3 regions of the Micromonospora sp. ZG13 genome follow, and region 2 is predicted to be linked to each of the others. Evidence: predicted binding sites of a transcription regulator. Region 2 holds the regulator's gene; each other region holds the start of a gene.
The links. Region 2 encodes HrcA, which represses chaperone genes, less so after heat shock. Its sites were predicted from a motif close to GGTTNGCACNCTCNNNNNGAGNGTGCNAACC; they were not measured.
Positions count from the first base shown of each region.

Region 1: the regulator HrcA is predicted to act here: its motif matches at 1,066-1,096, upstream of groL (chaperonin GroEL).
Region 3: the regulator HrcA is predicted to act here: its motif matches at 1,214-1,244, upstream of groES (co-chaperone GroES).

Region 1 covers NZ_JCADBQ010000001.1:686,282-688,546, forward strand. The annotation lists gene groL (chaperonin GroEL) at 1-869, opposite strand, end outside; gene AC5L34_RS03330 (hypothetical protein) at 1,144-2,217, opposite strand.
Region 2 covers NZ_JCADBQ010000021.1:62,017-64,281, reverse strand. The annotation lists gene dnaJ (molecular chaperone DnaJ) at 1-484, opposite strand, end outside; gene hrcA (heat-inducible transcriptional repressor HrcA) at 558-1,580, opposite strand; gene AC5L34_RS27450 (DUF4870 domain-containing protein) at 1,826-2,265, shown strand, end outside.
Region 3 covers NZ_JCADBQ010000001.1:341,261-343,525, forward strand. The annotation lists gene groL (chaperonin GroEL) at 1-695, opposite strand, end outside; gene groES (co-chaperone GroES) at 766-1,080, opposite strand; partial or broken gene AC5L34_RS01570 (DUF8688 domain-containing protein) at 1,330-1,773, shown strand; partial or broken gene AC5L34_RS01575 (THUMP-like domain-containing protein) at 2,167-2,265, shown strand, end outside.

The DNA.
Region 1 (2,265 bases), on a different contig from region 2:
ATGTCGGCCAGCATGGCCTTGCGGCGGTCACCGAAGCCCGGCGCCTTGACGGCGACCGACTTGAAGGTGCCCCGGACCTTGTTGACGACCAGGGTCGCCAGGGCCTCGCCCTCGATGTCCTCGGCGATGATCAGCAGCGGCTTACCCGACTGCATGACCTTCTCCAGGATCGGGAGCAGGTCCTTCACCGACGAGATCTTGCTGTTGACGATCAGGAGGTAGGGGTCGTCGAAGACGGCCTCCATGCGCTCCGGGTCGGTCATGAAGTAGGCCGAGATGTAGCCCTTGTCGAAGCGCATACCCTCGGTGAGCTCCAGCTCCAGCCCGAAGGTGTTGCTCTCCTCGACGGTGATGACGCCTTCCTTGCCCACCTTGTCCATCGCCTCGGCGATGATCTCGCCGACGCTGGTGTCACCGGCGGAGATGGAGGCGGTGGAGGCGATCTGCTCCTTGGTCTCGACGTCCTTGGCGAGCTTGAGCAGCTCCTCCGAGACGCTGGCCACGGCGGCCTCGATGCCCCGCTTCAGGGCGATCGGGTTGGCACCGGCGGCCACGTTGCGCAGGCCCTCGCGGACCAGGGCCTGGGCCAGGACGGTCGCCGTCGTCGTGCCGTCACCGGCGACGTCGTCGGTCTTCTTGGCGACCTCCTTGACCAGCTCGGCGCCGATCTTCTCGTAGGGGTCCTCGAGCTCGATCTCCTTGGCGATGCTCACACCATCGTTGGTGATGGTGGGGGCACCCCACTTCTTCTCGAGCACGACGTTGCGGCCCTTGGGGCCGAGCGTCACCTTCACGGCGTCGGCGAGCTGGTTCATGCCCCGCTCGAGGCCGCGGCGAGCCTCTTCGTCGAACGCGATCATCTTGGCCATACGGCGTTGTCCTCCTGGACACTCACGGGCCACCCGGAGTGTGTGTCCCGGATGGGCCGCCTGGTGTACGCACCTTGGGACGTCGCCACCTGGCGACGACGACGTCTCCTCGGCCGGGCCGGATAGCCCGCGACGACCGGCCATGTGCCGCAGCCGCGTCTGGACGCCGCTACGACCGTGGCCCTACCGCCCCGACCATTGGCACTCACGGTATGCGAGTGCCAATGACTTGTTTAGCACTCTCCCCTGCCGAGTGCAAGCACGATGGGCCCGGTCAGCCGAGTTCGCCGGCCAGCCGCGCGCTGTCCACCGGCCCCTCGTGGGCGCGTTGCTCGGCGTACGTGACGACCAGTCCGACCAGCTGGGCGAGGTGGGTCGGCAGGGCCAGCAGCGCGCCCACCACCGCAACCACGATCACGCCGACCGCCGTGCCGGGCGAGTCCATCGGGGTGGTGCCGAACGGCAGCGCGCCGATGCCCTCCACCATGCCCGCGGCGCCGCCGCCGACGATCACCGCCGCCGCCACCAGCGCCACCCGGCCGAGCAGCAGGCCGAGCCGGTCGTGGAACATCCGGAAGGACCGGCCGATCGGGTGCTGCCGCTCGAACAGGTAGACCGGGCCGGCCATGCTCAGCGCGAAGGCGAAGTAGATGCCGGGGATGAAGCAGAGGCAGAGGCCGAGGCCGATGATCACGCTCATCAGCAGGGTCCAGGCCCAGAGGCCCAGGGCCCGGCGCGCCCCGTACGACAGGGCGGCGCCCAAGCTGACCGGCTGACCGGCCGCCTGCCGGGTGACCACCCAGGTGCCGGCCGCCCAGCCCAGGCTCTGCACGAAACCGAAGACGAGGGCGCTGCCGAGCACCACGGACAGCATGACGCCCAGGTCGGTCACGAAGGTGTCGGGCAGCGCGGCGGGATCGTCGCCCATCGACTGCTCCCACTTGGCGGTCGGGTCGAGGACCAACGAGAGCACCGACACCACGAGGGCCGGCAGCACCTGGGTGAGCAGCAGGATCGGCAGCAGCAGCAGCCAGCCCCGGCGCACCGCGCCGACGCACCGGTTGAACCAGCCGTTGACGCCCGCGCCGGGCGGGGTGACGAGCAGGTCGGCCGGGTCGAGGCCGTGCCCCGGCGGGTACCACCCGTGGCCCGGCTGCCCGGGGTAGGCGACCGGAGCGCCCGGATACCACGGCTGCCCGCCGTACGGGCCCGAGCCGACCGGGTATCCGCCGGTGGGCGGGAAGACCCAGCCCTGCGGCGGTGGACCGGCCGGCGCGCCGCCGGGTGGCGGCGCGGAGGGGTCGGGGTCTCCCGGGGGCGGCGCGGCCTGGGGCGGCTGGTCGGACATGAACCCTCCTCAGCGATGGCTGGAACGGCTCACGATCCTCCCCTGCCG
Region 2 (2,265 bases):
GGTGGGTGCCGGCCGCCGTGCCGGCGCCGGAGCAGGTGGTGCAGAGCACGGCGGTGTCGACGGTGATCGGCGCCTCGACGCCGAACGCGGTCTCGTGCAGGTCCAACTCCAGGCGCAGGATCGCGTCGGCGCCGGGCCGGGTCCGGGGTCGGGGACCCCGCGAGCCGCCGGCCGCGCCGCCGAAGAACGCGTCCATGATGTCCTGGAAGCCGACGAACGGCCCGGCGCCGCCGGGGCCACCCGGGCCACCCGCGCCCCCGCCGCCGGGGGCGAGCGGGTCGCCGCCCAGGTCGACGATCTGCCGTTTCCGGTCGTCCGAGAGGACCTCGTACGCGGCGTTGATGTCCTTGAACTTCTCCTGGGCCTCCGGATCCGGATTCACGTCCGGGTGGAACTGCCGCGCCAGCTTGCGGTAGGCGCGCTTGATCTCGTCGTCGGAGGCTTCCCGGCTCACCCCGAGAATGCCGTAGTAGTCCCTGGCCACTGCGTTCCGTGTCCTCATGTTCGTCTCGCGTTGCGCCGGTCGGCGGCGGGAGCCGGCCGTCGGCCCTGACTGGTCAGTTCTGGGCCAGCAGCTCGCCCACGTAGCGTGCCACGGCCCGCACCGTGGCGATGGTGCCGGGGTAGTCCATCCGCGTCGGCCCGAGCACACCGAGGCCGCCGACGCTGGTCGTGCCCGGCCCGTAGCCGGTGCTGACCACCGAGGCGGCGCGCAGGTTGTCGATCTCGTTCTCGTCGCCGATCAGCACCCGCGTCGTGCTCGGCTCGGCCTCGCCGATGAGCTTGAGCATGACGACCTCCTCCTCCAGCGCCTCCAGGATGGGGCGCAGGGAGCCCTGGAAGTCGAGCAGGCCACCCCGGGTGAGGTTGGCCGTGCCGGCCAGCGCGATCCGCTCCTCGTGCCGCTCGATCAGCGTCTCCAGCAGCACGGTGGAGAGGGTGGTCATGGCCGGGCGCAGGTGCGGCACCGACTCCTCGACCAGGGCCTGCACCAGCGGCGGGGTCTCCGACAGCCGGGTGCCGACCAGCTTCTCGTTGACCAGCCGGCGCAGGTCGGTGACGTCGTCGGCGGGGATCGGGGCGGGCAGCTCGACCAGCCGCTGCTCGACCCGGCCGGTGTCGGCGATCATGACGAGCATCAGCCGGGTGGTGGAGATCGGCACCAGCTCCAGGTGACGCACCGAGGAACGGGCCAGGCTCGGGTACTGCACGACGGCGACCTGCCGGGTCAGTTGCGCCAGCAGCCGGACGGTGCGGTGCACCACGTCGTCGAGGTCGACGGCGCCGACCAGGAAGCGCTCGATGGCCCGGCGCTCGGCCGGGCTGAGCGGCTTGACCCGGGACAGCCGGTCCACGAAGAGCCGGTAGCCCCGGTCGGTGGGCACCCGGCCGGCGCTGGTGTGCGGCTGGCGGATGTAGCCCTCCTCCTCCAGCACGGCCATGTCGTTGCGGACGGTCGCCGGCGAGACCCCCAGCTGGTGCCGTTCGACCAGCGCCTTGCTGCCCACGGGCTCCTGCGTGGCGACGTAGTCCTCGACGATCGCGCGCAGCACGGCGAGCTTGCGGTCGTCGAGACCCATCCTCCCCACCTCCTGTCGCACGTCGGCACCGGCACGCGGGGGCCGGGCGGGCTGGTTGCTGGCACTCGACTGTAGCGAGTGCCAGTCTACGTCGGCGGGGCCCCCGACGCGATGATCGACCTGGGGCGATCGGTCCGATCGCCGACCGTGCCGGCCCGTCCGCGGGCGCCCGGGACCGGCCATTCGGACATCCCGACCGGTGTCACGCTGGTGCCGCCTTGCCGGCTGCCCCTACCGTGACCTCCATGACCGAACCACCTCGCCCTCCCGGAGCGGGGGACCCCGGCTTCCCGCCGGACCCGACCGCCCCGTCGGGGGTCCCCGGCCCCGCCGGCTCCGACGAATCCACCGCTCCACTGTCCGGGGCACCGGGCCCGGGCAGCCATCCTCCGCCCGGTGGCTATCCGCCGCCCACCGGTGACCAGCCGCCGTCGGGCGGCTATCCCCCGCCCGGCGCGTACCCGCCGCCCGGCGACCTTCCCCCACCCGGTGGCTTCCCGCCGCCCGGGGCCGGCTATCCGCCGCCCGATGGCTTCCCGCCGCCCGGGGCCGGGTATCCCGGCGGGGGCGGCTACGGTGCGCCGACGGGCGGCTACGCCAGCAACGACGACAAGAACTGGGCCCTCATCGCCCACTTCGGCGGCGCGGTCGGCGTGATCGTCGGCGGTGGCCTGCTCGGCTGGCT
Region 3 (2,265 bases), on a different contig from region 2:
AGCAGCTCCTCGATCGCCGAGATCTTCTGGGTCGTGATCAGGATGTACGGGTCCTCCAGGACCGACTCCTGCGACTCCATGTCGGTGACGAAGTTCGGCGAGATGAAGCCCTTGTCGAACTGGAGACCCTCGGTCACGTCCAGCTCTGTGTGCAGGGCGGAGCCCTCCTCGACGGTGATGACACCGTCGCGGCCGACCTTCTCCATCGCCTCGGCGATCAGCTCGCCGATCGTGGCGTCCTGCGCGGAGATCGTCGCGACGTGCGCGATCGACTTCTTGTCGGCGACGTCGACCGCGCGGCCGAGCAGCGCCTCGGAGACCTTGGCGGCCGCCGCGTCGATGCCCCGCTTGAGGCCGGCCGGGTTGGCGCCGGCCGTGACGTTGCGCAGGCCCTCGCGGACCATCGCCTGGGCCAGCACGGTGGCGGTGGTGGTCCCGTCGCCGGCGACGTCGTTGGTCTTGGTCGCCACCTCCTTGACCAGCTGCGCACCGAGGTTCTCGTAGGGGTTGGTGAGCTCGATCTCCTTGGCGATGGTCACGCCGTCGTTGGTGATCGTGGGCACACCGAACTTCTTGTCCAGGACGACGTTGCGCCCGCGCGGGCCGAGGGTGACCTTGACCGCGTCCGCGAGGGCGTTGACACCGTGCTCGAGCAGGTGCCGGGCGTCGTCCGAGAAGCTCAGGATCTTCGCCATGAATGTCCCTTCGAAGCGACGTCGCCCCGGCCCGGCGAGCCGGACCGGGGCGACGACACTGATCGGTTGCTTACTTCTCGATGACCGCGAGGACGTCGCGGGCGGAGAGCACCAGGTACTCCTCGCCGGCGTACTTGACCTCGGTGCCGCCGTACTTCGAGTAGAGGACGGTGTCGCCGACCTTCACGTCGACCGGCACGCGGTTGCCCTTGTCGTCGATCCGGCCCGGGCCGACAGCGAGGACGGTGCCCTCCTGCGGCTTCTCCTTGGCGGTGTCGGGGATCACGATGCCGGAGGCGGTGGTGGTCTCGGCCTCGTTCGCCTGGACCACGATGCGGTCCTCGAGCGGCTTGATCGCAACCTTGGTCGCGGTAGTCACGGGCATACCCTCCTGGGGTACTGGTTTCGTTACCGGTCGGCGAGCCGACCGGCGTCAATCTGCCACATGCCACCGGGCGGGGCCGTCGTCGCGGGTGCCGGTCCGCCTGGCGTTCAGCGTCCGGGCCACGAGGCCCGGAAGCTGGCACCCTCAGGGCGAGAGTGCTAATCGCAGGTTATTCCTCGGCTAGCACTCCGTCAAGGAGAGTGCCAACCCGCCGCCCGGCGCGTCGGGTCCGACGACCACAATGACCGGGTGGATCTCGACCAGCTCGCCGCCCTGCGTACGCCCGAGGGGTCGGCCGCGCTCGACGCCGCCGCGCGGGTGGCCGGCGGCGACCCGCTGACCGCGGCGGCCGCGCTCCGCTCGGCCGGGCTGCCGGCCGGGCTGGCGTCGGCCGCGCTCACCCAGGCCGAGCTGCGGCGCCGGGCGGTCGGTAAGTTCGGGCCGGCCGCTACGGGCATGTTCCTCACCCGGGCCGGGCTGGAGCAGGCCACCCGGGGGGTCGTCGCGGCGCGGCGGGCCGACCGGTTGCGGGTCGCCGGGGTGCGCACCCTCGCCGACCTCGGCTGCGGCCTCGGCGCGGACGCGCTCGCCGCCGCCCGCGCCGGCATCCGGGTGTACGGCGTGGAGGCCGACCCGGTGACCGCCGCGATGGCCGCCGCGAACGCCGAGGCGGCCGGGCTGGCCGAGCTGTTCACCGTGGAGTGCGGCGACGCCACGGCGTTCGACGTGGACCGGGTCGACGGGGTGTTCTGCGACCCGGCGCGGCGCAGGGCGGGCACCGGGCGACGGATCTTCGACCCCAACGCCTACTCCCCGCCCTGGGACTTCGTGGTCGGGCTGGCCCAGCGGGTGCCGCACACGGTCGTGAAGGTGGCCCCCGGCATCGACCACGCGCTGGTCCCGGCGGGCGCGGAGGCCGAGTGGGTGAGCGTCGACGGCGACCTGGTCGAGGCGGCCCTGTGGTGCGGCGAGCTGGCGCGGGTCCCCCGCCGGGCCACCGTGCTACGCGGCAGGGCAGGGCTTCCGGCCGACGCCCCCGGCGCGGCGGCGGAGGCCTCCGCCCGACCGGCCGGCCCCGGCGGCTGCCACCAGCTGACCGGCTCCGGCGTCGCCGAGGCCGCCGTCGGTCCGCCGCGCCGCTTCCTGTACGACCCGGACCCGGCGGTCGTCCGCGCGCATCTGGTC